2 regions of the Faecalibacterium sp. I3-3-89 genome follow, and region 1 is predicted to be linked to the other one. Evidence: riboswitches for the same ligand, from Rfam matches in the RefSeq annotation. Region 1 holds a riboswitch; the other holds the start of a gene.

Region 1 (15,729 bases):
CAGCTGCGACTGCCAGCTTTCCAGCTGATACTGCACGTCGCTGAGGGAGGATTCGATCTCCAGCAGGTCGGAGAGGTTCTCGGCGGTGGCCTGAAGCTCCTGCAGACGGGTGCGCTGGGCGGTCAGGTTCGAAAGCCGGGCCTCGATGTCCATATACTGGGTGGTGACGTCCTGCACCTGCTCGCTCTTGTCCACGAGGTTGCCTGCCTGCGCGGCGGCTGCGAGGAAGCTGGTGTAGTTGTCCTGCGGGACGCGGATGGTGAGGGAGAGGCTGCGGCCCATGCCGGAATAGGAGGACTCATCGCTGGACTCCATATAGCCGCCAGCGGCGCTCACAGCCTCGTTGAGGGCGGTGCGGGCGGCATCGAAGTCCTTGCTCTCGATGGTGAGGTTGGCCGTGTAGATGAGCTTCGTGCCCTCCTGTGCGGCCTCGGCACGCAGGGCGCTGGTGTCATCTGCGCTGCGGTCGCTCACGGCGCTGCCGGTGTCGGCAGCACCGCTGCTCTGGACGGCCATTTTGGAGTCGGAAAGGGCGCTGTTCGCGCCGTCCACCGAGTAGGCGGCATAGGAGGCCGTCTCGGGGGCCGGTTCTGCCGTGAGTGCCGCACCGCCCGCAGCCATCAGGCGGAAGGGCGCGCCGACCGCTGCATACAGGCCGACGCCGCAGAGTAGGCCGCAGGCGGCGATGCTCAGGGTCTTGCGGGAAAAGCGGATGGCCTTTCTGGGCTTCGGAGCGGCTTTGAGGGCGCTGGATGCCGTCTGGCCCCCCTGCATGGCAAGAAGCTTCGCCTTCAGGTCATCCGATGCGTGAAGGTCGTCCACCTCCATCTTGTACTCAAACCACCTCATCTTCAATCTCCTCCTTCAGCATCGTATGTAACTGGGCGCGGGCGCGGCGAAGCCAGCTGAGCACTGTGTTGGTGGGAGCGCCCAGCATCCGGCCCACCTCGGCGGCGGTGTATCCCTCGTAGTAGTGGAGGTAGACCGCATTGCGGTAGTTCTCGGGCAGGGCGCGTACGGCGTCCAGCACGCTGCCGTCCTCCATCTGGCCCGGGGCAGGAAGATTCTCGTCCAGCTCGGTGTCCTTCTGGCGGGCGGCGCGGGTCAGGTCGTGGCAGCGGTTGATGGTCACGCGCAGCAGCCACGCTTTCAGGTGCTCTTCGCTCTCGAAGCGGCCATTGTAGCACAGCAGTTTTTCGAAAACATCCTGCACCACATCCTCCGCATCGGCAGTGCAGCTGCAGTTGTGCATGGCGGCGCGGAACACCGTGTCACTGTATCGCTGCACGGCCAGCGCAAAAATTTCATTTTTGGTCAGCTGTCCCATAGTTCTATGCTCCTTTGACGCCCTGTGTACAGCAGGGCACGGTGGAATTGGTGATCGACAGGGGACATTCACCTCATACACGGATGAGCGGCCCCGATTATTGCAGTTTATGGGGCAGGGCGGAAAAATCTTCCGCCGGACGCTCCACAGTTACCCAAAGTATAACATGAATACGAAAAAAACAAAAGAGCCATCTGCCGCCATGTTTTGGCAGATGACCCTGAGTGCAGATTCTGTATTACCGGTAGAGCCGCTGGAAGAGCGCCACCCGCTCGGAAAGATAGGTCTCAGCCCGGGGGTGGTGGAGCCAGCGCTTGCCCGCCTTGTCGCAGACGAGGCGGTGGCCCAATGCGGCGGGGTGGGCGTCGATCTCCTCCACGTCCCGCAGGGTGAGGGTGAGGCTCAGCGCTGCCGGGGCGTCCGGCAGGGGCGGGAGCGGGTCTTCCCAGACGAAGGGCGGCAGCAGCTGGACGGCATAGACCGTCCGGGTGCACTCCTCGGTGAGCAGCAGGGCGGCGGGCGCACCTTCCGGTGTGACGTGGAGGGTGGAGTAGAGCAGCTGGAGCTGTGCCGGGGCCAGCAGCCGGGAAGCGCCCTCGCCCTCCTCAGGCAGGAGGGTGAGAAAATCCGCGGCCTCGTCGGCGTAGATGCGCCGCGCCGGTGCGCGGAACTGTGCGTAGAGCGCGGGCAGGGCAAAGACGCCCTCCCGGTCCAGTGCGCGCTGCAGCAGGCAGTAAAACTCGGTCAGTGGGTGGGAAGGGTCTGGCTGGGGCATCCCGAAATCGGGGCGTGAAACGTGTCCTCCGCCCATATCAGCCCTTGTAGCCCAGCGTAGCCGCCATGACGGCCTTGATGGTGTGCATCCGGTTCTCGGCCTCGTCGAAGACGATGCTCTGGGGGCCTTCGAAGACCTCGTCCGTGACCTCCATCGCGTCGCGGCCGAAGCGCTCGCCCATCTCCTTGCCCACGGTGGTCTTGTGGTCGTGGAAAGCGGGCAGGCAGTGCATAAAGACGGCGTGGGGGCCTGCAATATTCATCAGCTTCTGATCGATCTGGTAGGCGGAGAGGTCGTTGATCCGCTCGGCCCAGACCTCCACCGGCTCGCCCATCGAGACCCAGACGTCGGTGTAAAGGACGTCCGCGCCCTGTGCGGCCTTGGCGGGGTCTTCCTCAAAAGTGAGGGTAGCCCCGGTCTCGGCGGCGATCTTCTGGCACTCGGCCACCAGAGCAGCGTCGGGCTGGTACTTTTTGGGGGCGCAGGCGGTGAAGTGGAGGCCCATCTTGGCGCAGCCCACCATCAGGCTGTTGCCCATGTTGTAGCGGGCGTCGCCGAAGTAGACGAAGTGGATGCCCTTGAGATGGCCGAAGTGCTCCCGGATGGTGAGAAAGTCGGCCAGGATCTGGGTGGGGTGGAACTCGTTGGTCAGGCCGTTCCAGACCGGCACACCGGCGTAGTGGGCGAGGTCTTCCACGATCTGCTGGCCGTAGCCGCGGTATTCGATGCCGTCGAACATCCGGCCCAGCACCCGGGCGGTGTCGGCGATGGACTCTTTTTTGCCGATCTGGCTGCCCGACGGGTCGAGGTAGGTGACTTCCATGCCGAGGTCGTGGGCTGCAACTTCGAAGCTGCAGCGGGTGCGGGTGGAGGTCTTCTCAAAGATGAGGGCGATGTTCTTGCCGCGCAGAGCGTCGTGGCGGACACCGGCCTTTTTCTTGGCCTTCAGGTCGGCGGCGAGATCCAGCAGGCCCTCGATCTCGTCGGGGGTGTAATCAAGGAGCTTCAAAAAGCTGCGGTTTGTAAGATTCATTGTATATATTCCTCTCTATTCGCAAAATGCTGTATATTTATACTTTTGTAAACTCTATTATAATACAGGAAGGGAAAGCAGTCAAGAACGAATGGATGCCTTGACAAATAACGGTGATTCGACTATACTACAAACAGAAGGGGCGCTGACTGCAAAGGGTCAGCTTTCCATCCCAGAATCAAAAAGATTGACCGTCAGGCTTGGAACACTGTGGCGGTCAATCTTTTTTGTTATCATCGTTTTTCTTCTGAGAAGATTTCTCCATGACATCAATGGTCAGGCGGACTACGTCAACGATCAGCCCCAGAAGACCGAGGATGAATGTAGAGGAAGAATCAGCGACGCGGGACAGGAAAGCATGACCACCAATTTTGCAATCAGCGCCTTATTCTCAGTTTAGCATAATTTTTGACGGATTACAACTCCAGCTCCGCCTTCCGTCCGCTGGGCTGGTAGGGGGTGAGGCGGACACCGGCCTTTTTGAACATGAATCGCGCCGCAACGCTGGAATCGGTGTCGTGGTACTTGTCGCTGTAGTAGACCACCTCCGCGATGCCGGACTGGATGATGGCCTTGGTGCACTCGTTGCAGGGAAAGAGGGTGACGTACACCCGCGCCCCCTTCAGGTTGTTGTGGGCGCTGTTGAGGATGGCATTCAGCTCGGCATGGCAGACGTACATATACTTGGTGTTCAGCGGGTCGCCCTCCCGCTCCCACGGCATGGCGTCGTCGTCGCAGCCGATGGGCATACCGTTGTAGCCCAGAGAGAGGATCTTGTTTTCCGGGCTGACGATGCAGGCCCCCACCTGACTGCTGGGGTCTTTGGAGCGCATCGCCGTGAGCAGGGCAATGCCCATGAAGTATTCGTCCCAGTTGATATAATCCGTGCGTTTCATCGTGCAGTGCTCCTTCGTTTGCATGAAAGTTGGTCTCGACGCCCCTATTATAGCGTGCCGCAGGGACTTTTACAATAAAACCATCTTCCTCAAGGCAAAATGCACAAAACGAGGCCGGGAAGTTTGGCAGGGCGAAAGCCGGAAATTTCAAACGAAATATTTAAAAATCGTTTGAAGTGTGGTATTATCTTTGTAAAATATGCCACAAAAGCGGAGAGAATGCTCCGTGCGGCGGAAATGAGGGAAAAACCGATATGAAATACGCAAGCAACAACATCCGCAATATCTTGATCGCGGGCCATGCCGGCAGCGGCAAAACGACGCTGACCGAGGCATTGGTCTATTTTTCGGGCGCTGCCGAGCGTATGGGCCGGGTCGAGGACGGCACCACGATTTCGGACTTTGACCCCGAGGAAGCAAAGCGGAAGGCCAGTCTGTCGGCATCGGTGGTGCCGGTGGAGTATGAGGGCATCAAGTACAACCTCATCGATGCTCCGGGCCTGTTCGACTTTGAGGCAGGCGAGTACGAGGGCATCCGTGCAGCCGAGAGCGTGCTGGTGTGCGTATCGGGCCGCAGCGGTGTGACTGTCGGCGCGGAGAAGGCCTTCCAGCTGGCCCGCAAGAACGGCAAGGCTACGATGGTCTTCGTCTCCAAGTGTGATCTGGAGAATGCGAACTACTTCAAAATTCTGGAAGATATGAAGATCAAGTTCGGCACCACCGTCTGCCCCTGCGTCGTCCCGGCCAAGCTGGATGACGGCACCCCCGTGTACATCAACCTGTTCAGCCAGAAGGCGTTCAAGTATGAGGGCGGCAAGCAGGTACAGGTGGAGCTGCCCGACATCGGCCACCGCTTTCAGGGCCTCATCGAGGCCATGAGTGAGGCCATCGCCGAGACCGACGACGAGCTGATGGAGAAGTTCTTCGGCGGTGAGGCGTTCACCACAGAGGAGATCGTCGAGGGAATGCGCAAGGGCGTTAAGGACGGCCTCATCACCCCCGTGTTCTGCGGCAGCGCCGTCAACCAGCAGGCTCTGGATATGCTGCTGTACAATATGCATAAGCTGCTGCCCAGCCCGGAGCACAACAGCGTTCTGGCAGAGGACGCCAACGGCGACCCCGTCGAGCTGAACTGCGCCGAGAGCGACCCCACCGTTGCATACGTCTTCAAGACTGTGGCAGACCCCTTCGTGGGCAAACTGAGCTATCTGCGCGTCATCAGCGGCAAGATCACCGCAGGCGCGTCCCTCGTCAACGCCCGCACCGGCGAGACCGAGAAGCTGGGCAAGCCTCTCACCGTTCTGGGCAAAAAGCAGACCGAGGCAGAGAGCATCGGTGCCGGTGACGTGGGTGCTGTGGCAAAGCTGATCAGCGCCAAGACCGGCGACACCCTCTGCGATGCCTCCCGTGTGGTCAAGCTGCCGGCGCCCGTCTTCCCCAAACCCAGCCTGTTCATGGCCGTCACTGTGGCCAAGAAGGGCGACGAGGGCAAGATCAGCAGCGCTCTGGCCCGTCTGATGGAGGAAGACCCCACCCTGAGCTACATCAACAACGCGGAGACTCACCAGCAGATCATCGGCGGTCTGGGCGAGCAGCACCTCGATGTGGTCAAGGCCAAGCTGAAGAACAAGTTCGGCGTGGAGATCGGCCTCGAGGCTCCCCGCATCGCCTACCGTGAGTCCATCCGCAAGGCCTGCCAGAAGCAGGGCCGCCATAAGAAGCAGACCGGCGGCCACGGCCAGTTCGGCGATGTCATCATCAACTTCGAGCCTTGCGACAGCGAGCAGGTCGTCTTTGAAGAAAAGGTGTTCGGTGGCAGCGTGCCCAAGAACTTCTTCCCGGCGGTCGAGAAGGGCGTCCGCCTCGCCGCTGAGAAGGGCGTGCTGGCGGGCTACCCCGTGGTGGGCCTGAAAGCCACCCTGCTGGACGGCAGCTACCACCCTGTGGACAGCTCTGAGATGGCCTTCATCATGGCCGCAAAGCTGGCCTACAAGGCCGCGATGCCTGAGGCCGGCCCTGTCATCCTCGAGCCGATCCACACCCTGAAGGCCCACGTCCCCAATGACAACACCGGCGACATCATGGGCGACGTCACCAAGCGCCGCGGCCGTGTGCTGGGTATGGAGCCGGACGAAGACGGTATGCAGACCATCATTGCCGAGGTGCCTCTGGCAGAGCTGGCCAACTTCACCACCTTCATCCGTCAGATCACGCAGGGCCGCGGCTGGTTCACCACCGAGTTCGCCCGCTATGAGATCCTGCCGGAGATGCTGGTGCCCGCTGTGGTCGAGCAGGCCAAGAAGCTGGGCAATCTGGATGAATCCGCAGACGACTAAATAAGACATTTTCCAAGCCCTGTCGGCACTTCCCTCTGTCGGCGGGGCTTTTTTGTGCCCTTTTTGGCCCGCAGAGCGGCAGTTTTTATTGACAAGGCCGCAGCTTGCTATTATAATGAATAGGTCAAAATGGCATTCGTGTGCGGTTTTGTGCGTCAAGACGCCCTGCCGTACCCCAAAAAATAGATAAGGAGATTTCCAAATGGCACAAGAGATCAAGATGTCCGCTGCTGGCCTGAAGGCGATGCAGGAGGAACTGGAATACCTCAAGACGGTCCGCCGCAAGGAGCTGGCAGAAGAGATCAAGGAAGCCCGCAGCCACGGCGACCTGTCCGAGAACAGCGAGTACGATGAGGCAAAGAACACGCAGGGTCTGGTGGAGAACCGCATCACCGAGCTGGAGCAGATGGTCAAGAACGCTGTCGTCATCGACGAGAGCGAGCTGAGCGTCGAAAGCGTCTCCGTCGGCACCCATGTCACCATCCAGATGGAGGGTGAGGACGAGGTCGAGGAGTACGACATCGTGGGCCGCACCGAGGCTGACCCCCTGAACGGCAAGATCAGCGACGAAAGCCCTGTGGGCCATGCCCTGCTGGAGAAGGCCGTCGGCGATGTCGCCGAGGTCCTGCTGCCCACCGGCCACACCGTCAACTACAAGGTGCTGGGCATTACCCACGCTGCAAACTGAGCACGAGCGGGAGGAAATCATGGAAGAACAGAAGAAGAACCCCGCACAGGGCCTGTCTGAGAGCGAGCAGGTGCAGGTGCGCCGCCAGAAGCTGGCAGACCTGCAGGCCGCAGGCAGCGACCCCTTTGCTCTGACCAAGTTCCCGCAGGACGCCTACTCTGCCGACCTGAAGGAAGAGTTCAAGGATCTGCCCAACGAGACCGACAGCGGCAAGAAGGTCGCTCTGGCCGGCCGTCTGATGTCCAAGCGCGTCATGGGCAAGGCAAGCTTTGCCCACCTGCGCGACGATAAGGGCGACATCCAGCTCTACGTCCGCCGCGATGAGCTGGGCGATGAGGCTTACGCCGCATTCAAGAAGCTGGATGTGGGCGACATCATCGGCGTCAAGGGCGAGGTGTTCCGCACCAAGACCGGCGAGCTGAGTGCCCGCGCAGAGGAGATCACCCTGCTGGCCAAGAGCCTGCGTCCCCTGCCGGAGAAGTTCCACGGCCTGACCGATACCGAGACCCGTTATCGTCAGCGTTATGTTGACCTGATCGCAAACCCCGAGGTCAAGGATACCTTCGTCAAGCGCAGCCAGATCCTGAAGGAGATCCGCGCTTATCTGGACGAGAAGGGCTTCCTCGAAGTGGACACCCCCATCCTGACCCCGTTTGAGATCGGCGCATCCGCACGTCCCTTCTACACCCACCACAATACCCTGAACATGGACATGGTGCTCCGCATCGAGACTGAGCTGTACCTGAAGCGCCTCATTGTGGGCGGCATGGACCGCGTCTATGAGGTGGGCCGCATCTTCCGCAACGAGGGCATGGACCCCAAGCACAACCCCGAGTTCACCACCATCGAGCTGTATCAGGCCTTCACCGACTTCCACGGCATGATGGACTTGGTCGAAGAGCTGTACAAGCGTCTGGCTCAGAAGATCTGCGGCAGCATGGTCATCCCCTATCAGGGCAAGCAGATCGACATGAGCCACTGGGAGCGCCTGACCATGATCGAGGCGGTCAAGAAGTATTCCGGCGTGGATTTCAACGACTGGAAGACCGACGAGGATGCCATCGCTTCCGCCAAGGAGCACCATGTGGAGCTGCCTGAGGTGCCCACCAAGGGCGCTATTCTGGCCGAGTTCTTCGACGCCTTCGTTGAGGATAAGCTCATCCAGCCCACCTTCATCTACGACTATCCCGTCGAAATCAGTCCGCTGGCCAAGCGCAAGCCGGGCGACCCCGCCTTCACCGAGCGCTTCGAGTACTTCATCGACTGCACCGAGTACGGCAACGCCTTCAGCGAGCTGAACGACCCCATCGACCAGAAGGGCCGCTTCGAGCGTCAGGTCGCCGAGCGCAAGGCCATTGAGCCGGACTGCAAGGCGCAGGTCGATTACGACTACGTCAACGCGCTGGAGTATGGTCTGCCCCCCACGGGCGGCCTTGGCTTCGGCGTGGACCGTCTGGTCATGCTGCTGACCGACAGCGCTTCCATCCGTGATGTGCTGCTGTTCCCCACGATGAAGCCGATTGAGCAGTAAAACGCGAAATTAAAACGCAGATGCGATGAAATTTTGAACGAATTTCAAACGGCATCTGCGGTACTACACCACAACTACACCAATTTTGGGATGTTTTCCCGAAAAGGAGCCTTACAAAGCGGTGTGGTGTAAGAATCGAATAGACGGATTGGTGTAGTAGGTACACCGAACCCCAAACGCAAAAATGCGGCAGCTATGTTGTGAAAATACAACGTAGCTGCCGCTTTTTGTTTCGTATAGAGATTTTATGCTGACAGGCAACTTCTCCTGTGGTTAAATCAATTTGTCGTTGGCAAGTGTCAAACACTCCTGATTTGGCATACGCCCAAATTTACGCCAATTTAGCGCAGTTCCTCAAGCAATGCCGTGCAGCCTTCCAGTATATCCTGCCATGTGGCTTCAAAATCTCCTGTGAACCATGGGTCTGCCACTTCACGGGGATGATCCGTATGCGCCATCAGCAGCGAGACTTTATGCTGTGGGTCTCCGCCGACAAGTCGCAGGATGTCGCACAGATTACTTTCATCCATGCCAATCAGATGATCATACCGTGCATAATCGAGCCGGGTCATCTGCCGGGCGGTCTTGCCGTTGCAGTCGATGCCATGTTCTGCCAGCTTCTGCCGTGCAGGAGGATAGACCGGATTTCCGATTTCCCATGCACTGGTGGCGGCTGATGCGATTTCAAATTGCTCGGATAGTCCTGCCTTGGACGTAAGGTCTTTCATCACATACTCCGCCATCGGGCTTCGGCAGATATTTCCGAGACAAATAAATAAGATCCTGGTCATGCCGGGTCGTTCTCCTTTTGGCTTACAAAAGCATAGCCGCCGTGGGTAGTGCGGATAAAGCTACCGCAGCCGGCCAGCTTCTTTCGCAGATTGGAAACGGTATTTGCCACGACCTTTAAGGTGTCGTCACAGTTTTGTCCCCACACAGCACGGAAAAGCTCTTCTTTTGAGAAGATTTGTCCTTCGTGGGAGGCAAGCATCAGCAGCAAATCGAACTCCAGTCGTGTAAGGGAGACTTTTCTGCCGTTGCACGACACTTCGTGGGTCATTCCGTCCAGTGTAAGCCCCGGAAGAACCAACTTCTCCCATGAATCAATGGATATTTGCTCTGCCTCGATGTGCTCTCGTTCCAGAAGCATCCGGATCTTCTGCTCTAATTCCGGGTCAGGCTGTCGGGTCTTTATAACGATCATGGCAAACTCCTGCGTGTATTTTACTCTGCGGCGGTATCCATTTCCCGGAGCAGGTTTACCATCTCGATGGCACTGACTGCACAGTCATAGCCTTTATTACCTGCTTTGGTGCCTGCCCGCTCGATGGCCTGTTCGATGTTTTCGGTGGTCAGAACACCAAAGAGGACGGGAACCCCGCTTTCCAGCGAGACCGTGGCAATGCCTTTGGAAACCTCATTGCACACATAGTCGTAATGGCTGGTAGAACCGCGAATCACGGCACCAAGGCAGATCACAGCATCATACTTTCCGCTTTTTGCCATTTTAGAGGCAACCAGTGGGATCTCAAAAGCACCCGGAACCCATGCAACATGAATATCAGTGTCCTGCACATCGTGCCGGAGCAGACCATCCATTGCTCCGCTCAGAAGTTTGGACGTGATAAATTCGTTGAAGCGGGCAGCTACGATACCGACCTTGATGTTCTGAGAAACCAGCTTACCTTCAAATGTTTTCATTTTTAAATACCTCTTTCGTTGTTAATATTCCAGAAGATGCCCCATCCGTGCCTGCTTCGTTTTCAGGTAAAACAGGTCATACGGGGTCGCCGTCATCTGAATGGGTACGCGCTCGGAGATCTCCAGCCCAAACTCGGAGAGCTGATATACTTTGTCCGGGTTATTGGTAAGCAGGCGCAGGCTTTTTACGCCAAGTTCCCGGAGGATCTGTGCGCCGAGATAATACTCCCGTTCATCTCCATGGAACCCAAGAGCGAGATTGGCTTCCAGCGTATCCATGCCCTGCTCCTGAAGTTCATAGGCACGCAGCTTGTTGATCAGACCGATGCCCCGGCCTTCCTGCCGCATATAGAGCAGGATACCCCGGTCTTCTTTTTCGATCTGCGTCATGGCAGCGGCCAGCTGTTGGCCGCAGTCACAACGCAAAGAGCCAAATGTATCTCCTGTCAGGCATTCCGAGTGGACGCGGCACAGAATATCCTTTCCATCGCCAATGTCACCTTTTACCAGTGCAATGTGATGCTCTCCGTTCAGGCGGCTCACAAAACCATAAGCTCTGAAGGTGCCATACTTGGTGGGCAGGTTCACTGCCGTCACCTGATCGACCAGTTTATCGTGACACTTGCGGTACTCCTGTAAATCACGGATGGTGATGAATTTGATCTGGAAACGCTCTGCCAGCTTTGCCAGTTCAGCGGTGCGCATCATCGTGCCATCCTCCCGCATGATCTCGCAGCACAGGCCGCATTCTTTCAGCCCTGCCAGACGGCACAGGTCAACGGTTGCTTCCGTGTGACCGTTGCGCTCCAACACACCGTTCTTTTTTGCCAGAAGGGGGAACATATGGCCCGGTCTGCGGAAATCTTCTGCTTTTGCGTGATCGTCCACACAAGCCATCGCCGTAATGGAACGCTCTGCGGCAGAAATGCCCGTAGAAGTAGAAACGTGGTCGATGGACACCGTAAATGCCGTTTCATGGTTGTCGGTGTTATACTGCACCATCTGCGGAAATTGCAGCTTCTGGACGAAAGCCTCGGACATCGGCATACAGATCAGACCTTTGCCGTGGGTCGCCATAAAGTTGATGTTTTCGGTGGTGGCAAATTCGGCAGCACAGATGAAGTCCCCCTCGTTTTCACGGTCGGGGTCATCCGTTACCAGAATGATTTTTCCTTGCTTCAGGTCTTGCAAAGCTTCGGGAATGGTATTGAAGTTCATCGTAAACTCTCCTTAAAAGCCGCAGCGCAGCAGCATTTCTTTTGTGAGCGTGTTTTGCTTCGGTGTTTCTGATGGAAGCAGCCTCTCGATATATTTTCCAACAACATCGGTTTCCAAATTGACAAAATCCCCTTTGTGCCGTTGGTTCAGGTTCGTCTGACGGACGGTGTGCGGTATCGTGGACACGGAAAAGCCCGTAGGTTCCACCGCAGCCACGGTCAGGCTGATACCGTCTATTGTGATAGAGCCTTTTTCAACGACATAGCGAAGGATTGCAGGATCTGCATGAATGGTGTACCAGATAGCCGTATCGTCTTTTCGGATATTAGCAATGCGTCCGACGCCATCCACATGGCCTGCTACGATGTGTCCGCCAAAACGTCCGTTGGCCGGCATGGCACGTTCCAGATTGACAGCACTTCCAACGGTGAGCTGTGCAAGTGCAGAGCGGTTCAAGGTCTCGTGCATGACATCCGCAGCAAAGCTATCCGGGAAGAGCTGCCTGACGGTCAGACAGATGCCGTTGACGGCGATGCTGTCACCGATTCTGGTTTCTTCCAGAACCGTTTTTGCACGAACAGTCAGTACGGCAGAATGCTGTCCCCGATTGATGGATTTTATTGTTCCGACTTCTTCCACGATTCCGGTAAACACGGGTACTCCACCTCACTTTCGATCAGGAAATCTTTGCCAAGCTGTTCCAATCGGCTGTTCTTCAGGCGGAATGCAGCATCCGGAAGCGGGACACCTGCACCCTCAATGGGTACTTTGGCATCCCTTCCTCCGAACAGCTTCGGGGCAATGTAAGCCTGTACCTGCTGCACGATGCCGCTTTCCAGTGCAGACCAGTTCAAGGTTCCGCCGCCTTCCAGCAGAATGCTGTCGATCTGCTCCTGCCCCAGCTGTTCCATCAGTTGCAGAAGATTCACATGACCGCAATGCGCTTCCAGACAAAGGACCCGGCACCCGGCCTGTTGATATGCCGCCTGCTTCTCCGGGTCGCCGCAGCAGGTCGCAAGAATGGTCGGAACCTGTTTGGCGGTCATGACCACCTGTGATTGCAGCGGTGTCCGCAAATGTGTATCACAGATGATCCGGACGGGATCACGGCCACCCTCTATCCGGCAGGTCAGCAGCGGGTCATCTGCTAGGATGGTTCCGACTCCCACCATAATGCCGCGGAATCGGTGTCGCTGCCGTTGAACATGATTCCGGGCAATTTCCCCGGTGATCCATTTAGAAGCGCCTGTGTATGTGGCGATTTTTCCATCCATCGTCATGGCGTATTTCATGGAAACGAAAGGGCGTTTTGTGGTGATATAGTGGAAGAACACCTTGTTCAGCGCATCGCATTCCTCTTGCAGAACATTTTCGGTCACATCTATGCCGTGTGCGCGCAGGATTGCAATTCCTTTTCCAGCCACCAGCGGATTCGGGTCAGCAGAACCCACGACCACCCGGTGAATGCCCGCGTCCAGAATCGTATCCACGCAGGGCGGCTGCTTTCCGTAATGGCAGCACGGCTCCAATGTCACATACAGGGTCGCTCCCTGCGGATCTTCGGTGCAGGATGCCAGCGCATTGCGCTCCGCATGAGCCTGACCGTATCTCTGGTGCCAGCCCTGTCCGATGATCCTGCCCTCTTTTGCGACCACGGCACCCACCATCGGGTTGGGAGATGTCCATCCGCAACCCTTTTTTGCAAGCTGCAAAGCCAGACGCATATACTCTTTGTCGTTCATCGTGTTGCCTCCAAAAGAAAAAGCCCTGAACAAAAACGTTCAGGGCAAGCCGAAAAGACACAAGGGACCCTTGTGCAAAAAAGAAAGCTCCAGAATGCAAACGCATCCCAGAGCAGCCTCCACAAGCGCCGAACCGTGCGGGCTCTGCGCTTGGTATCTTCTTTCATCCAGACTGTACTGTCGGCTTCGGAGTTTCACCGAATCATGCCTTACGGCTCGTGGGCTGTACCACCGGTAGGGAATCGCACCCTGCCCTGAAGATTTCTGATTCAATTACAGCGGCATTATAGCACGGCTCCTTTCGGATTGCAAGGGCATTCTGCAAACCGGGACGAAACCGGGATGAAGATGGGTACGAAACTTTTTGACTATTATTGCCTTGTCAAGAGGGTAGGCGTCGTCCAGCCCTCTCTCTTTTTGCCAAAGTTTCCCTTGCTTTTTCTTGCACCCTGCCGAAATCAGCGTATTCCCAAAACTTTTTGTTGACACGGCTCGATTTTTGTGGTAATCTATCCCAACAATTGAATATAACATATTTTTACATATTCGTTCAGACCCTGCGGGGCTAAACATTTTGGCTTTCAGCCGTTACATAACCGACTAGCATGACCTTCCAGAAAAAGCGAAGGCATGGCTGGTCTGTTTTGTGACGGCTTTTTTGTTGCCGTTTTGCCTGTTGAACCTTGAAAACCGCATGACCGTCTGCATGGGATACCCGGCGATGACCCCCAAGTGGGAGAGCCGGAAAACGCCGCCGGAAGGGGGCAGGAAAGCCATGCAGGGAGAACGGCAGGATGTTGATTTCCCAGTTGCGGAGAAAAACGATGTGCTCAAAATGATCACATCGTTTTTCCGTAACGCCAAGAAAGGACGGTGTGCCTATGAGTAATTTTACCCCTGCATGGTTCAAGAAAGGTTTTTTCAACGAATCCCTGTTCTGTGACGATTTTCTGAGCATCCACCAACTGCTTTACTCGAATGGCGCATTTTTCACCCCGGACGGCAGAATGGTGGACCCCATGCCCCTGCGGTGTGAGATCTTCGAGATGATGCGTGAATACGTCGGGGCGAACCTTGCCAAGAAGGTCACCAATGTGGTGGACGTGCTGAAACTGGCGGCACAGGTGGAGGACTTTCCGCCTGTCACCGACCGCATCGCACTGGCAAACGGCACCCTGTATCTGGACGGTACCTTTCAGGAGGGCAAGCCGGAGATCGTGCGCAACCGCCTGCCTGTCAAGTATGACCCGAAAGCCGCCCAGCCCGTCCACTGGCTGCGGTTTCTGTCCGACCTGCTCTACCCGGAGGACATCCCCACCGTGCAGGAGTTCATCGGCTACTGCCTGATTCCCAGCAATAAGGGCCAGCGCATGATGGTCATCAAGGGCAACGGCGGCGAGGGCAAGTCGCAGATCGGTGTGGTGCTGTCCCGGCTGTTCGGCTGCAATATGAAGGATGGCAGCATCGGCAAGATCTCGGAGAACCGCTTCGCCCGTGCTGACCTGGAGCACACCCTGCTCTGCGTGGACGACGATATGCGGATGGAAGCCCTGCGCCAGACCAACTATGTCAAGTCCATCGTGACCGCACAGGGGCAGATGGACTTGGAGCGCAAGGGCAAGCAGAGCTATCAGGGTTGGATGTACGCCCGCCTGCTGGCGTTCAGCAATGGCGATTTGCAGGCATTGTATGACCGCTCGGACGGTTTCTATCGTCGTCAGCTCATCTTGACCACCAAGGATAAGCCCCTGTCTCGTGTGGATGACCCGGACATTGCCGAGAAGATGGCGGCAGAGGTCGAGGGCATCCTGCTGTGGGCATTTGAGGGCTTGCAGCGGCTGGTGAAGAATGGCTTCCAGTTCACCGAGAGTGACCGTGCCAAGCGCAACCGGGAACTGGTGAAGCGGGACAACAACAATGTGTTTGATTTCCTCGAATCCGAGGGCTACATCCGCCTGAAGGCGGATGCCTGCACCAGCTCGAAAGAGCTGTATGAGGTCTACAAGATGTGGTGCGAGGAGAACAGCCTGAATGCGATCAAGGCCAGAGGGTTCAGCGATGCGCTGATCGCCAACCAGCGCAGGTATAATCTGGAATCCACCAACAACATCGTCAATTCGTCCGGGCGGCGTGTCCGGGGCTTTATCGGCATTGAAGCCCTTGTGCAGCCCGACCTTACTCCCAATAGCTGGCGGGCATGACCCGCTTTTGATCCCCCTATATGGTGCGTTTTCGGTCTTTCGCTGCGTACGTGCGTACAAAGAAAGCCGCCTGTTGCGTACGCACGTACGCAGCAAAACGCCAAAGTTCTCCTTTATAGGGGGGTGGCAAAGTGTCAGGTTGACAGTTTGCCAAGAGTGGTAAGTGACGGGAAACGGTACTTACCAGCTCCTACCCAATTCCCCAAAATGGGAATCAGGGTGGGATGGCCGTTATCAGACCGTCTATCTGCCTGTTACCATTTTGGGAACAGGCAAAATCA
Region 2 (15,729 bases), 410 kb from region 1:
CCGAGTCGGGTATAGAAATGCACCCGCTCGGGGCTGCACAGAAAGACGGGCATCCACCCCTCTGCCGAGAGGGCATTGGCCATCCCAACGATGAGCCGCCCGCCGATGCCGCGCCCCCGCAGGGCCTCGGCCGTCTCGCCGCAGGCCATATAGGCCTGCCCTTCCGCCAGCGCATAGGCTCCCACGGTGCAGACGATCTCCTCCTCCCGTTCCAGCGTCCAGACCCGGGCAAGGCCCCGGCTGCGCTTGGAACACAGCTCAGAGTAAAAGTCATCCCGTTTGCCGGGGCGGTCGGGGAAGAGCATCTCCGCTGTCTTTCCGGCCGCAGGCTCAGTGTTCTTTTCGAGGCTCTGCCAGAGGGCGGCGTCTGCCTCGGGCAGAGGCAGCTGCCGCCCCGGCGGGAGGCCGAAGACTGAGAGAGTCTTGGCCCGCTTCCAGCCTGTGGGCGGCGGACACTCGGCCTCGTCCAGCACCACGGCCTCACAGCCGCAGAAGTTCAGGAATCCCGCCAGCTCGTCGGGGTTGACGTGGCCCGCCAGCCATGCCGTGCTGCCGCCTACATCCAGCGCCAGCGTCGGCCCGGCGAAGAAGCGGCCCGGCTGGCTTTTGCCGAAGAGTGAGAGCGCCAGCGGCATCGTCGCTCCAAGACAGAGCTTTTCCCGGCAGGCGTTGAAAAACCGCTGCCGCTGGCGGGACGTTTTGACCTGTGCGATCACTTGAGGGCGTTGACGATCTTCTTGAACTCGCGGCCGCGCACCTCAAAGTTGGGGTAGAGGTCAAAGGAAGCGCTGGCCGGCGAGAGGATGATGATGTCACCGGGCTTTGCGCAGGCGCGGGCCAGCTCCACGGCGTGCTGCATATTGTCGGCGTGCCGGATGGGCAGCTCAGCCTCGTTGAAGTTCGGGTCCTCGCGCACAGCCTTCTCGATGCGGGGGCCGGTGGCACCCATCAGCACCAGATCCTTGACATGGGCGGTGATCTCCGGGGCCAGCGGCTCATAGGGGATATGCTTATCGTAGCCGCCTGCGATGAGGATGACCTTCTGGTCGAAGCTGCGCAGGCCGGCGATGGTGCGGGTGGGGCTTGTGCCGATGGAGTCATTGTAATAGGTGACGCCGTCCAGCACCCGCACCGGCTCGATGCGGTGCTCCACGCCGGTAAAGCTGCTGCCCACCAGCTGGATGGCCTCCACAGGCACCTCGCCCCAGACGGCTGCGGCAGCGGCCAGCAGGTTCTCGATGTTGTGCAGACCCCGCAGCTTCACGTCCTTCTGGGCGAGGAAGGGGGTCACGACGCCGTTCTCGGCCATGCAGAGCATCCCGTCGTCCCGCAGGAATGCGCCGTTGTCCGTCTCGTGCAGGCGGGTGAACCAGACCTGTGTGCCCTTGCAGTCCTTCTGCATCGAGCGGCTGATCTCGTTCTCATAGCCCAGCACCGCGCGGCAGGGCTGCTTCTGGTAGAGCAGGATGTTCCGCTTTGCGTCGATGTACTCCTGCATATCCTTGTGGTGATCGAGGTGGTTGGGGGTCACGTTGGTGACCACCGCGATGTCGGGGCTTTGGTGCATACTGATGAGCTGGAAGCTGGACAGCTCCACCACCGCCACATCGTCGGGGCTGACCTCAGGCAGCATGGGCAGCAGGGCTGCGCCGATGTTGCCGCCCAGATGCACCCTGCGGCCTGCGGCCTCATAGAACTTGGAGATGAGGGTGGTGGTGGTGGTCTTGCCGTCCGAGCCAGTCACAGCCACGATCTCGCAGGGGCAGAACTGGAAGAACAGCTCCACCTCGCTCGTGACCATCGTGCCCGCAGCCATCGCGTCCTGCAGCGGCTTCTCAAAATAGCCCACGAAGCCCGGGGTGCGCATGATGATGTCCTGCCCCTTGAAGCCGTCGAGATAGTTCTCACCGAGGCTCAGGCGGATGCCCAGCTCCTTGATGGTGGCAGCGTAGTCGCCGAACTCCTCCACGCTCTTTTTCTGGTCACAGAGCGTGACCTGCGCCCCCAGCTCCACGAACTCCCGGATGAGCGTCTTATGGCTGACGCCCGCGCCGATAAAGGCAACTTTCTTGCCCTTGATGAGGTTTGCAAGCTCCTGCTGTTCCTTCTGCATAAAAAAGGCCCTCCTCTATAAATATAAATATATTACGATCGTCCCCCGCCGCACGCCGCCGCAGGAGAAAATTCATTGCCGTCCTCCATTATAGACCATTTGTGCCCGCTTGGCAACGGAAAACCCCAAACCTTGGAACAAAATGTCCGCCCAAATCAACAAAATGTCGATTGTCTTTTCGTTTCGTTTCTGCTACACTTAGTACAACTCTGATTTTTGGCGCAGCATCAGCAGCATTGCGCCCCATCGACCCCAGAGTCTCCCTGCGCCCGGCCGGGTGCAGGCCGATCTTTGAACCTGCTTTTTATGACAAACAGGGCCACCGGCCCGGAAGGATGCATTTCTTGAGACAGTTTCGCCTTATCGCAGCCCTGCTGGCTGCGTTTTTTGTCCTGAGCCTCACCGCCTGCGGCTCCGGCTCCAACAGCTTTACATGGTTCGTGGATTCCATCCCCGCGAACCTCGACCCACAGGTGGCATCCAGCGCCGCCGACGTCATCGCCTGCGAGAACCTCTACAGCGGCCTCGTCCGCCGCACGCCGGACGGCCAGCTGGCCCCCGAGCTGTGCGAACGGTGGGAGGTGTCCGCCGACCAGCGCACCTATACATTTTATTTGAAAGACGGTCTGACCTATACCGCCGCAAAGGGCAGCGCCACCGACTACGCCATCACCGCCGAGGACTTTGCCTTTGCGTTCCGGCGGATGTTCCTTCCCGGAACAAATTCTCCCTATGCCGTGGAGTTTTCCGCCCTCGAGAACAGCGCCGCCGTGCTGGCCGGGCAGATGGCCGCAAGTGCGCTGGGCGTCTCTGCCCCCGAGCCTCTGCAGCTGGTGTTCCGCCTCTCCACTCCCGACGAGACCTTCCTTTCCAAGCTGACGCTGCCCGGCGCGATGCCCTGCGATGAGGAGTTTTTCAACAGCACCCGGGGCACCTACGGCCTGACCAGCGCCTCCACCCTCTCCAGCGGCAGCTTCTACCTCTACAACTGGACGTCCGGCGGCCTCTTCCTTCGCCGGGCCGCCTCCGGGGAGCAGATCGACAGCCTGCGCCTTGTGGAAAACACCAACAACTCCGGCCAGTCCGCCGAGGAGCTTATCCGCAACGAGAAGTGCACCGCCGCCCTCGATGACAGCGGTACCCCCACCTCACTCCAGAGCGTGACCTACTCCGACACCACATGGTCGCTGCTCTTCAACTGCAATTCCATCTTCGCTTCCACAGAGCTGCGGCAGGCGCTGGCCAGCGCGGCGGTCTCGGCGGTGGAAGTACCAGACGGCGGGCTGTTCGCGGAGGCCAAGGGCCTCATCCCCGACGGCCTGACTGTGGACGGCATCGACTACCGGCAGGCGGCAGGCGATGTCCGCCCGGCCCTCGGCGACCCCCGCAGCCTCTACATCGCCGCCCGGGACGGCGGCGTCTCCCCCGCAGACTTTGGCCGCATCTCCCTGCTTCTGCCCTCCGGCAGCGGCCTCAGCGACGCCGCCGAGCAGATCAACAGCGCATGGCAGAAGGAATTTTCCCTTTTCTTCTCGGTAGAGGAGGTGGAGCCGGAAGAGTTCCAGAAGCGGCTCGAAAGCGGCGATTACACCATCGCGCTGGCCCCTGTACAGGCCGAGGGCGGCAGCGTCTACGCCGCACTGGCCCAGTTCTCCCCCACCGGCGGCGGGCTGACCGGCTACAGCGACGCCCTCTACACCACCCAGCTCTCGGCCAGCGCCACAGCCACCGGCAGCACCCGCTGCTCTCTGCTGGCCGCCTGTGAGCGCCAGCTGCTTGAGCAGGCCGTGGCCGCTCCCCTCTTCACCCAGCAGAAGCGCCTGCTCCTCGCCAACGGCATCAAGGGGCTGGTCTTCGACCCCTTCGGCCCGGTGCTGGATGTGACCTACGCGACAAAGAGCTGACCGCTCTCAGCATACTATCCCAATAACACCAAAGACGCCCGGCGGTATCACCCGCCGGGCGTCTTTGGCATTGACAGAACAATGATGGGAAAATAATTGGGAAATGGGAAATTGGATTAGGGCTTGATGATTCATGCGGCCTTTGCCGGGGCAAAGACCAGAGCCTTCTTGCGGCGGTTCTGCATCGAACGGACCACACAGCTCAACGTGAAGTTGATGACGAAGTAGATGACACAGGCCGCACCGAACAGCACCATGACGTCGGAGACGTTCACCGTGCCAAGGCCGTTGTAGGTGCCTGCGGCGCTCAACAGCTGACGGATGCGGGCCATCAGCTCGATGGTGGCCACATTGGCCAGATAGGAGGAGTCCTTGATGGTGGTGATGACCTGACTGAGCAGGGTGGGCACGATGTTGCGGTAGGCCTGCGGCAGGACGATGTACAGCAGCACCTCAACGGTGTTGAAGCCCTGTGCATAACCGGCCTCGAACTGGCCCTTGGACACGCCATTCAGGCCGCCGCGGACGATCTCGGCGATGACGGAGGAGTTGAAAAGGATGAGGGCCAGAGCAGCCTTGAACAGCAGTTTCATCTCCACACTGGTCAGGCCGAACATCTTTCGGGCGAAGAAGTCCGGGCAGGGGCAGAACACGACGCAGATGAAGATCCAGAGCAGGTAGGGCGTGTTGCGGAACAGCTCGATATAAGCCGTAGCGAACCAGCCGAGGATGCGGGACGGGCCTTTCTTGCAGTAGGTGCGGGCCAGCGCCAGCAGAGAGCCGACGATGAGGCCCATGATAACACCCAGCACCGAGATGATGCAGGTGAAGGCCACACCCCGCAGCAGGTAGAGCATGACGCCCTGCTTCGTGAGGATGGAAAGGCTTGCAGCAAGCGTTTTCATATCAGGCAGCCTCCTTCAGCTCCACTTTCTTGTTGGCGGTCTTGAGGTTTGCGTTCACGCTGCCCTTGCGCTTCTTGAGGGAGGCTTCCCAGCGGGCTGCCAGCGTGGACAGCGGGAAGCAGACCACAAAGAAGATGACGCCGCAGACGATATAAGCGGGGGCGTATGCGCCGCCGGTGGAAGCACCGGTGACGAAGCTGTAGGTCACGCTGATGAGGTCAGCACCGCCCACGATGTAGAGGCAGGAGGTATTCTTGAAGAGGTTGACCACCTGATTGACCATCGGAGGGAGCATCACGGGGATGCTCTGGGGCAGGATGATGTAGCCCATCCGCTGCAGATAGTTGAAGCCCTGTGCCTGTGCGGCCTCGAACTGGCCCTTGGGGACCGACTCGATGGCGGCGCGGACGACCTCGCCCATGTAAGCGCCGGTGTAGACGCCCAGCGCGATGATGCCGGTGCGGATGACACCGAGGCTCACGCCTGCAAAGGCCAGCGCATAATACAGGAAGCAAAGCAGCAGCAGCAGCGGGGTATTCTGGATGAACTCGACATAGATGCGGGCGACGATGCGCAGCGGCTTATTGCCGCTGGTGGACATCAGACCCAGCGCAGCACCGATGATAAAGGCCAGCGCCAGTGCGCAGACAGCCGTCTGCAACGTGTTGCCCAGACCCAGCAGAAAGCTCTCCCGATGTGTCCAGACGGTGGACCAGGAATCCAATGAAAACAAGCCAGACATGGCAAGCACTCCTTTCCCTACACTCTCTTTGTTCTGGAAGATCCGGGTTTAGCCCAGACCGTTGTCTTTGATGAGCTGATCGATGGTGCCATCGGCCAGCCAGCCCTTGATGAGGTCGTCGCACACCGTGGAGAAGTCGCTGCCCTTCTTGGTAGCGACGCCGTACTCCTGCGGGCTGAACTCGGCGTCAATGTAGCTGCGGCCTTCGGTCTTGTAGATGGCGAGGATGGACTTATCAACGCAGAAGCCCTGCACCTCGCCTGCGCTCAGTGCGGTGCTGATGGCGGGATAGTCGTCGTACTGACGGAAGGAGATGCCGTCCTTCCAAGTGTCGGCGTTGAAGGTGTCGGCGTCGAAGTTTGCACCGTCCAGCACGCCCTCGTCGATCATGGCCTTGACCAGTGCACGGGCGGAGGTGGAGCCGGAGGAGACGCCCACGACCTTGTCCTTCAGGTCAGCCAGACCCTTGATGCCGGTGGAATCCTCCACCAGAACGGAGACGTAGTCGGTGTAGTAGGGGGTGGAGAAGTCCCAAGTCTTCTTGCGCTCCTCGGTGATGGTAAAGGTGGCCAGAACAGCGTCGATGTCGCCGGAGTCCAGCAGCTCGCCACGGGTGGCGGCGGTAACGGTGGTGAACTCCACGTCCACACCGAGGTGCTCTGCGATCATCTCTGCAAGGCTGTCCTCGAGACCGGTGTACTCACCGGTGAGGGTATCCTGAAAGCTGAAGCCCTGCACGGCATTCTTGACGCCGACCTTCAGGACGCCGCGATCCACGATGGCCTGCGTGTCAGCGCCCAGCGCTGCGGCAGAGGCGGCCGTGCTGCCGGCGGCAGAAGATGCCGTAGAGGCTGCGGTAGAGCTTGCGGAGCCGCCGCAGGCGGTCAGGGCAGCCGCAGCGCCCACAAAACCAGTGACCTTCAGGAAATCACGACGCGAGATCTTTTTCATAATAAACCACTCCTCTTTGTTTTTTCGGCCCGAGCGGCTTTCCCTGTCCGCTCCGAAACGGCCTGTTATCAACAACGGCGTCTCACCACAACTTGTGAGTCCCTGCCGTGTCAACCTTTGTGGTGTTCGTCCTCAGCGGACGATCTTGCTCAGGAACTGCCGGACGCGCTCGTTCTTGGGGTTGGTGAAGAAGTGCTCCGGCGTGCCCTCTTCCACGATCTGGCCGTCCGCCATAAAGACGATCCGGTCAGCGACATTCCGTGCGAAGCCCATCTCGTGGGTGACGACCACCATCGTGATGTTCTTCTCGTGTGCCAGCCGCACCATGACGTCCAGCACTTCCTGGATCGTCTCCGGGTCGAGGGCCGAGGTCGGCTCGTCGAACAGGATGATCTTGGTCTGTGCGCAGAGGGCACGGGCGATGGCGATGCGCTGCTGCTGACCGCCCGACAGCTGGGCGGGGTAGACATCCGCCTTATCCCGGAGGCCGACGACCTCAAGATAATGATATGCCAGCTCCTCTGCCTCCTCCTTGGTCTTGTGGTGGAGCTTCATGGGAGCCAGTGTCAGGTTCTTGAGCACCGTCATGTGGGGGTAGAGGTTGAACTGCTGGAAGACCATGCTCATGTTGTCGCGGACGATCTTGGTCTTGTTCTTGTTGGTCAGCTCCTGACCGTCGATGTAGACGTGGCCGCTGGTCGGCTCTTCCAGAAAGTTCATGCAGCGGACGGTCGTGGATTTGCCGCTGCCGGACGGTCCGATAATGACCAGCTTTTCTCCCTCGGCCACCTCAAGATTCACATCCTTCAGGACGTGCAGGTCGCCGAAATACTTGTCAACGTGTTCGAGTTTGATCACTGTGATCCCCGCCTTTCCCTATCCTAGTTCTGTCGTCCGTGCTCTAGCGCCACGGACAGCGCATCCGGTGCGGCTTTCCCGGACCGCACACAAAAACGAAAAAACAAAAAAGGCGCAAAGTGAACACGTTCACTTAAGCGCCTTTGCTTTCGTTAGCTAAAGTATAGTCTTTTTCCGCTCAACTTTCAATCCATAAAGTGCAACAAAAATCTGAACGGTCTTATCTGCATTTTGGAAAGCTGCACAAACATCATACTTAAAATCCGTAAATCAACGGACCATCAGCAGGAGCAGCGCCGACGCAACGGCCTGCAGGATGAGCCAGCGGGCCACCACCTGCTCGTCGCTCCAGCCCAGACGCTTGCGCACATGGTCGTGCAGCGGGGTGAGGGTGTTCCGGAGGATGCTGATGTGCAGGAAGCGCTTGAAGCTGATCTTCAGGATGCCGAGGCTGCCGTCCACGATGAACACCAGCGCCGCCAGCAGGAAGGCGAAGGGATGGCCGCTCTTGAGGGCGAGGATGGCGAGGAAGAAGCCCATCGCACGGCTGCCGGCGTCGCCCATCAGGAGGCTCGAGGGCTTGGCGTTGGACCACAGGTAGGCCAGCAGCGCACCGATGAAGACGATGGCTGCGGTGGAGTAGTCGCCCAGCTCCTCCCCGTAGGCCAGCAGGAAGGTGCCGATGCTCACCACCGCAAGGCTGGCAGACAGGCCATCCACGCCGTCGGTGCAGTTGACCACGTTGATGCTGGCCCAGATGAGGATGACGATGAGCAGCAGGTAGAGCGGGTACGGGATGGCGAAGGTCATGCTCAGGAAGTGCACCGCCGTGCTGTTGAAGTTCAGGTAGGTGACACCCGCCACCACTGCGATGACAAAGTCGATAAGTCCCTTCTTGTACTCGTTCCACGCCGTCTCGGAGGCGTCATCGAAATAGCCCGAGAGCATGGAGGCGATGAGCAGGACAGTATAAATAAGGTATTCCACCTTAAAAGGCACCACCGCCAGCGTCACCAGCGCGATGCAGAGCACAAAGATGAGTCCCGAACCCCGGGCCTTGCCCTTGGAAAGCTCGCCGTTGACCGCGAAAGCACGGCCATGGTCGTGGGGGAGCTTGTCGTGGAAGACCGAGTCCATCAGGGCGGTCAGGGCAAACGCCAGCAGGAACGCCAGCGCGTCCACGGTCTGCTGGCCGGTGGCTGAAATAAGCTGCAGCATATTTTAAACCTCTTTCAATGATATTCTTCTTACTCCGAGAGTGTATCACGCCGGGGCCAAAAAATCAATCACCCGGTCATAAAAGCTGTAACCCGCTTTTGCCGATGCCAGGACCTTCGCCCTTTAAAACTGTACTTCCGGTACAGACGCCCCCATTCGTCACCTGCGGTGACTGCATCCCCCGGCCGGGGGATGTTATAATGCGGAATCAATTTCATCACGGAAGCTGCTGGTTTGACAAATTTCAGCCTCTTACTTATAATAGGAGAGCAAATTCAACCATAACGAAACAGGAGACGACATGACACTTTCTTTGGAGCAGATCTCCGCCCGGATGCGGCAGGGCGAAGACATCCCGCTGTCCGATACTGCCCGCATCGCCCTGACCCTGAGCATCCCGTCCATCTTGGAACAGCTGGTGGTCACGGCCATGGAGTACATCGACGCCGCCATGGTGGGCCACATCGGCGCAGAGGCCACCGCCGCCATCGGCATCGTCAGCTCGAGCACATGGCTGCTCCATGGCATCCTCGTGGGGCTGTACACAGCATTTTCCATCCAGATCGCCCAGTACCTCGGGGCCGACCGCCAGCAGGACGCCCGGGGCGTGCTGCGGCAGGCCATGCTTTTCAACCTGATGCTGGGGCTCGGCGCTGCGGTCTTCGGCGTCGGCATCAGCCGCTTTCTGCCCGGGTGGCTGGGGGCAGACGTCTCCCTTCAGGCCAACGCCAGCGCCTACTTTGCCATCTGGTCAGCGGCTCTCCCCTTCACCATGGCGATGGGGATGTATACTGCCATGCTCCGGGCCACCGGCGACGCCCTGACCCCCGGCCTCATCAGCGTGCTGGTCTGCGCGCTGGATGTGGTCTTCAACTTCTTCCTCATCAACCCCACCCGGCAGCTGGTGCTGTTCGGCCAGAGCGTTACCGTCTGGGGCGCAGGCCTCGCCGTGCCGGGCGCAGCGCTGGGCACGGCCCTCTCCACCGTCGTGGGCGGTCTGCTGGCGCTGGGCGTCCTGCTGCTGCGGGACGGCCCGCTCTGCATCCGTAAGCCCGGCAGCTGGCGCATCACCTCCGCCTGTCTGCGCAACCTCTGGCGGGTGGGCGCACCGCTGGCCGCAGAGCGCGCAGCCCTCTCCTCAGCGCAGGTGCTCCTTGTCCGGATCGTCTCAGGCCTCGGCACGGTAGCCATCGCCGCCAACAGCCTCGGCGTCAGCGCCGAGGGCCTCTGCTACATGGCGGGCTACGGCATTCAGGACGCCTCCATCGCCCTCATCGGGCAGGCTGTCGGCGCCCACCGCCGGGACATGGCCAAGCGGTTCGCATGGCTCTGCACGGCGATGGGCATAGCCATCATGGCCCTGTCGGGCGTAGGTCTCTGGCTCTTCGCCCCGGCCCTCATGGGCATCTTCACGGCAGACGCCGCCGTCATCGCGCTGGGTGCGCGGGTGCTGCGCATCGAGGCCTTTGCCGAGCCGATGTTCGGTGCCAGCATCGTCGCCAGCGGCGCGATGCAGGGCGCAGGCGACAGCACTGCCTGCTTTTTGCTGAATCTCCTCAGTATGTGGGGCATCCGGCTCACCCTCGCCTTCCTGCTGGCCCCTCGGCTGGGCCTCGTGGGCGTCTGGGCCGCCATGTGCCTCGAGCTTTGCATCCGGGGCGTGCTCTTCCTCCTCCGGCTTGCAAGGGGAAAGTGGCTCGACAAGGGCGCTTTGCAATAAAAAAAACAACCTCTCCGTCATCGCTTTGCGATGCCGCCTCTCCTCGGTAGGAGAAGCGGCAAAGCCGAAGGCTTTGACTGAGAGGTTTTTCTTTCTTACTTAATTACTTGCGGCCATGCAGGATGGGCGACAGCGGCTTATAGATGACCATGCAGAGCACGGCATCCAGCAGGCCCTTGACCAACGTGAAGGGCAGGTTGAAGATGACGAGGCACTTAATGAGGCTGTCCGCCGAGGACAGGATGGCCTGATACATCCCGAGGATGGCTTCCAGCGGCATATGGTAGAACTGCACATACGCCGGGTAGGTGATGAAGTAGTTGGAGGGTACACTGAAGACGGCCATTGCGGCGGCACCCGCCAGCGCACCGAGGATGGCGGTCTTGCGGCTCTTGTGACGCTTGTAGATGAAGCCCGCCACAGCGGAGAAGACAGCGCCCAGCATAAAGTTGCACAGCTCGCCCACGCAGGCGGTGGAGGTGCCCTTGATGACGATGTGGAGCAGGTTCTTCATGAAGCTGATGACCACGCCGTACACCGGGCCGAGGGCGAAGGCACCCAGCAGGGCGGGCAGGTCGGAGAAGTCCATCTTGACGAAGGACGGGATGAGCATCGGGATGGGGAACTCGATGAACATCAGGATGAAGGCCACGGCGCTGAGCATAGCGGCGACGGTCAGGTTGTGGGTCGTATCTTTTCTCATAATTTTCCTCCCGGGGCGGCTGCCCCACTCAATAAAGACTGGAAAGCCCTTTTCGCACGCGCCGGAACCGGGAAGACAAATGAAAACGCGCCCTGCCATAGCCTAACACTATAACAGGGCGCGCACAAACAAACCGATTTGTCTGCCGTTTCTTGCATCCGGACTATACCGTTGGCCCCGGAGTCTCACCGGGTCAGCACTCTTTGGGAGTGGTCGCGGGCTGTACCGCCAGTGGGGAATCACACCCCGCCCTGAAACGAACTTTCTGGGCAGAGTATAACGCGCTCTCCCTTTCTTGTCAAGCCCCTTTGTTCAACTTTTTAACAACCCGCCCCGGATTTGCGCCGGAGGCCGGAGTATGCTATACTGATTCCATCATCATTCGTCCGGAAGGAATTTGTTTTTATGATCTTTACCATCCATGATTTAGGCTTTTCGTTCGCCGGGCTGCTGCTGGAAGGCTGGTTCGCCTTTGCAGCCCGGTGCGTCTGTGCGCTGGCTCTGCTGTTCGTCGGCTGGGTCTGCTGCCGCTGGCTCCGGAAAAAGCTCTTCCCCCGCCTGTTGCAGCGCAGCTGGCACTTCGCCTTTACCCATCCCCTGCTGGAGAGCTTCGCCAGCCCCGCCGCCCGCATCGCGTGGTATACCGGCATCTATCTGGCCCTGCGCAGCCTGCCGTGGGCCATTCCCGGCTTCCCGGCCCTCCTGCTGAAGGTCTACCGGATGCTGCTGGTCTTCCTCATCGGCACCGGCTTCTACCACGCCTCCAGCATCGCGGCCCTCCTGCTGGCCTCGTCCAGCGAGGAAGTCCGCACCAACCGCACCCTCCTCACCCTGCTGGATAAGGCCTACAAGATCGTTGTCGTCCTGCTCTGCGGCGCGACCATCGCGCAGGAGAGCGGCCTGCCTGTGGGCAGCATCGTGGCCAGTGCGGGTCTTGTCGGCCTGACCATCTCGCTGGCCGCGCAGGACATGGCCAAGAACTTCTTCAGCGGCGTGGTCATCCTGCTGGACAAGCCCTTCTCCATCGGCGACTGGATCTCCGTCGGCGAGGTGGAGGGAGAAGTGGTGGACATCAACTTCCGTTCCACCAAGATACGGGCCTTGGACAACTCGGTCTACATCCTCACCAACAGCACCGTCAGCAGCGCCACCATCAACAACGCCACCCTCCGCAACAAGCGGCTCTACCGCTTTACGCTGGGCGTCACCTACGATACCACCCGCCCCCAGCTGGAAAAGCTGATGGCTGACCTGACCGCCATGCTGAAAGCCAGCCCCGACGCCTACGAGGACACCGCCTTTGTCCGGATGACCGGCTTCGGCGATTCCAGCATCAACCTGATGGTCTCCGCCTATCTTCGCACCGCCGACTACGGCGTCTTCCTGCGGATGCAGAACGACCTGAACCTGAACATCATGGACGTGATGAAGGCCGACGGTGTGGAATTTGCCTTTCCCTCCACGACGGTCTATCTCGAAAAAGAGGGCTGAACCTAAAAAATCCGATGCAGATGCATCGGATTTTTTGTTACAGCGCGATGTCCAGCGCCATCATGAGGGCAAAGCCCAGCACCACGCTGATGACGCCCGCCGGTTCGTCCTGCCCCACGGCCTCAGGGATCATCTCCTGCGCCGTCACGCAGACCATGCACCCGGCGGCGGCGCTCATCAGCCACGGCAGGGCGGCGCTCACCCAGCCCGCGAGGGCCAGCGCCAGCAGCGCCCCCAGCGGCTCCACGAGGCCCGACGCAGCCCCGGCGCAGAAGGCTTTCCGCCTCCCCTGCCCGGCCTGTGCCAGCGGCAGGCTCACCGCCGCGCCCTCCGGGATGTTCTGCAGGCCGATGCCCAGCGCAAGGGCCAGTGCCCCGCTGACGGCTTCCGGCTCGCCCCGCAGCGCCAGCGCCGCCGCAAGGCCCACCACCATCCCCTCCGGCAGGTTGTGGAGGGTCACAGCCAGCACGACCCGGCCCATCCGGCCATGCTCCCTCCCGCCGCCGTGCATCAGCCGCCCGGCGGCTTCTTCCAGTCGCAGCAAGCCCACAGCGCCCAGCACAAGCCCCGCTGCCGGGGCCAGCCAGACCGGCAGCGGCCCGGCCTCTGCCCGCTCGATGGCGGGCAGGAGCAGGCTCCACACACTGGCGGCCAGCATGATGCCCGCCGCCATGCCGCAGAGCATCCGCCGGGTGCGCGGCTCGTCGGCCCGCCGCACCAGAAAGACCCCCGCCGCACCCAGCGCGGTGCAGAGCGCAGGCAGCAGCAGGACGACCGCCGAAAACAGATAGACGTTCACATTGCATTCCCCCTTCCCACCGATGTATGCGGCAGAAAGAGAGAGTGTGAATACAGAAAGCGGAGGCCTCCCTGTCCGGGAAGTCTCCGCTTTTTTCTGCACAGTGTTCCTTATTCCGACAGCTCGTGCCGCGTCTCCGTGCACGGCAGTCCTTCCAAAGCATTCTTCAGCTGCGGTAGCAGCGGTCCTGACCCACGAGCCAGTCCTCGCACAGCCGCTCGGCCTCTTCCCGGCTGCGGCTGACGCAGTGGAACAGCCGTCCCTTCAGCGAGCAGTAAGAATAGCGGATCTTCGACACTCCATTTGCATCCCGGAACGACTCCCATCGTTCCTGTCCCGGCATCAAACAGCTTTGCTCCATGATTTTTCGCTCTTCCTTTCCGGCCGCTCTGGGCAGCACAACGTGTTCATTTTATCACGTTTTGGCCGGGGAGGCTATTCGCTCTTTCCACAAAAAGCGCCTTGCTTTTTAAGGGAGAATGTGTATTGACAGCGGGGGATTCAACAGCGTTTCTTTTTCTTCCAAACAAAATACCCCGTGTATACCACAAACACCGCCAGCCCGGCCAGCGAGACCTTGCTGGCCAGCGAGAAGCCGTCGGCCTGATAGACGAAATCGATGGTGTTCTCCCCCGCCGGGGCCAGAACCGCCATCAGCCCCTCATCCACCCGGAGGATGTCGGTCTCCTGACCATTGACGTAGGCCGTGAAGCCGTCGTCGTAGGGGACGGAGAAGAAGACGAGTTCCTCCTTTCCGAGGTCGATCTCCGCATGGAAGCCGGAGTTGGTCATCTGGAACACCCTGCACGCAGAGGCCCGGCGGTCGGCACAGTCGGAGACATAGGTGTCATACCACAGGTCGTTCCGCTTCTCCTCAGGCAGCTTTTTGAGATACTTACCATAGACTGCGGCATCCTCCTCGCTGAGCACCAGCGCACGCATCAGAAGGTTCGAGCGGGTGTTCTTCACCGTAGCTTCGTACTCCTCTTCGGTGATGTAGTAGTCGTAGGTGAAGCCCATGGGAACGTAATTTTCGTTCTCGTAGAGCATGAAGCCGTCCCGGGTGTCGTAGTAGTCCCACCCCTCGTCGGCAGCGGCGAGAAAATCTTCCTGCTTTTCGGGGGTGGTGATGAGGTACTTCACGCTCAGCAGGCCCCGCAGGGCGTAATTCGAGATCTCCGGCTCACTGCGGACATCCCGCTTGACGCCCAGCGCCGGGTAGAAGCTGAGGATGCTGGGCGCGGCCGTACTGCCGAAGTATTGCAGGCAGCTCTTGTCGAGCCAGAGGCCGAGGTTATCGTGGGTCTCATAAGTGTCCACACGCCAGTCGCCCTCCGGCAGGTCGTCTTTCAGCTGGAGGGCCGAGGTGTACTGCTCCACAAGGTCGCTGTCCGTGTGCCACTGGCCGAACTTGCCGATGCCGATGTGCACCATGCTGAACAGGCAGGCAAAGGCCAGCACCGCCGCCGTCATCCGGCGGGCAAAGGCCCGGCTGCCCCGCCAGCGGCGGCAGATGAAGTGATAGAGCACCAGTCCCCCCAGACCAAAGCCCAGAACGACGAAATACTGGCCGGGATTCTGCAGAACGCCCAGCGACCACTCTTTGGTGCTGCTGTCCTGCACCGGCACCACGGCAAACGCCAGCGTCGCCAGCATCAGCCAGCCGATGCCCCGCGCCGGAGCGTCCAGCTCGTCGGCGGTGATGTCGGGGCTTTCCAGCCCGCAGGCCGTCATGGCGCAGAGGATGAGCACCGGCATATAGTACCAGCGGGCGTAGTAGCTGGAATTGAGGGCATAGAAGGCGCTGTTGAGCACCGGCACCAGCGCAAAGACGGCACAGACAGCGACGATGCGCTTTTTGCTGTCACCCTGCCGTGCCCGCCAGTAGGCCGTCGCGCCTGCCAGACTGCACAGGGGCAGGTAGGCGGACATACTCGTCCATTTGATGATGCCCTCCGACCAGATGGAGGTGATATAGGGCGAGTCGGGCGGCAGGATCCAGCTCAGCAGAATGGCCAGATACTGCTGCACCTTCGAGTAGGTCAGGAAGCCCCATCCCGACGAGAGATCGATGGTTCGCGGGTTCTGCAGCAGACTCAGCACGGCAGGCCAGAGCAGGACGAAGCCCAGCGCTGCACCCAGCAGGCTCTCGAACGCCAGCCGGGCAAAGAGCCGGAGATCCATCGGGAAATCTCTGGTGGTCAGCTTGCAGATAAAATAGATGACAAGGAAGATGACCTGCCCGATGAAGAAGAAATAGTTGTTGAGCAGGTTGACCCCCACCCAGAACGCGAAAAGCCCATAGTGCTTTTCCTGCTCGTAGAG

What was found. Region 1 has a riboswitch for FMN ahead of ribD (bifunctional diaminohydroxyphosphoribosylaminopyrimidine deaminase/5-amino-6-(5-phosphoribosylamino)uracil reductase RibD). Riboswitches for the same ligand answer to the same signal wherever they lie in the genome.
Region 2: linked by a shared signal. The riboswitch ahead of MTP38_RS04090 (ECF transporter S component) and the one ahead of ribD (bifunctional diaminohydroxyphosphoribosylaminopyrimidine deaminase/5-amino-6-(5-phosphoribosylamino)uracil reductase RibD) in region 1 are both predicted to bind FMN.

What each region holds. Positions count from the first base shown of each region.
Region 1 is NZ_CP094468.1:441,266-456,994, forward strand. It holds gene MTP38_RS02095 (DUF4349 domain-containing protein) at 1-849, opposite strand, end outside; gene MTP38_RS02100 (RNA polymerase sigma factor) at 836-1,327, opposite strand; gene MTP38_RS02105 (hypothetical protein) at 1,566-2,138, opposite strand; gene argF (ornithine carbamoyltransferase) at 2,140-3,135, opposite strand; gene MTP38_RS02115 (hypothetical protein) at 3,227-3,535, shown strand; gene MTP38_RS02120 (deoxycytidylate deaminase) at 3,552-4,031, opposite strand; gene MTP38_RS02125 (elongation factor G) at 4,286-6,367, shown strand; gene greA (transcription elongation factor GreA) at 6,570-7,055, shown strand; gene lysS (lysine--tRNA ligase) at 7,075-8,586, shown strand; gene MTP38_RS02140 (low molecular weight protein-tyrosine-phosphatase) at 8,928-9,377, opposite strand; gene MTP38_RS02145 (winged helix-turn-helix domain-containing protein) at 9,374-9,790, opposite strand; gene ribH (6,7-dimethyl-8-ribityllumazine synthase) at 9,811-10,287, opposite strand; gene MTP38_RS02155 (bifunctional 3,4-dihydroxy-2-butanone-4-phosphate synthase/GTP cyclohydrolase II) at 10,309-11,505, opposite strand; gene MTP38_RS02160 (riboflavin synthase) at 11,518-12,159, opposite strand; gene ribD (bifunctional diaminohydroxyphosphoribosylaminopyrimidine deaminase/5-amino-6-(5-phosphoribosylamino)uracil reductase RibD) at 12,123-13,247, opposite strand; FMN riboswitch at 13,399-13,513, opposite strand; gene MTP38_RS02170 (hypothetical protein) at 13,894-14,136, shown strand; gene MTP38_RS02175 (DNA primase family protein) at 14,129-15,448, shown strand.
Region 2 is NZ_CP094468.1:851,509-867,237, reverse strand. It holds gene MTP38_RS04135 (GNAT family N-acetyltransferase) at 1-716, opposite strand, end outside; gene murD (UDP-N-acetylmuramoyl-L-alanine--D-glutamate ligase) at 713-2,113, opposite strand; gene MTP38_RS04125 (ABC transporter substrate-binding protein) at 2,449-4,017, shown strand; gene MTP38_RS04120 (amino acid ABC transporter permease) at 4,149-4,922, opposite strand; gene MTP38_RS04115 (amino acid ABC transporter permease) at 4,924-5,664, opposite strand; gene MTP38_RS04110 (transporter substrate-binding domain-containing protein) at 5,713-6,615, opposite strand; gene MTP38_RS04105 (amino acid ABC transporter ATP-binding protein) at 6,748-7,473, opposite strand; gene MTP38_RS04100 (phospho-N-acetylmuramoyl-pentapeptide-transferase) at 7,744-8,691, opposite strand; gene MTP38_RS04095 (MATE family efflux transporter) at 8,993-10,411, shown strand; gene MTP38_RS04090 (ECF transporter S component) at 10,515-11,114, opposite strand; FMN riboswitch at 11,257-11,377, opposite strand; gene MTP38_RS04085 (mechanosensitive ion channel family protein) at 11,520-12,605, shown strand; gene MTP38_RS04080 (ZIP family metal transporter) at 12,643-13,278, opposite strand; gene MTP38_RS04075 (DUF3873 family protein) at 13,571-13,765, opposite strand; gene MTP38_RS04070 (YfhO family protein) at 13,906-15,729, opposite strand, start outside.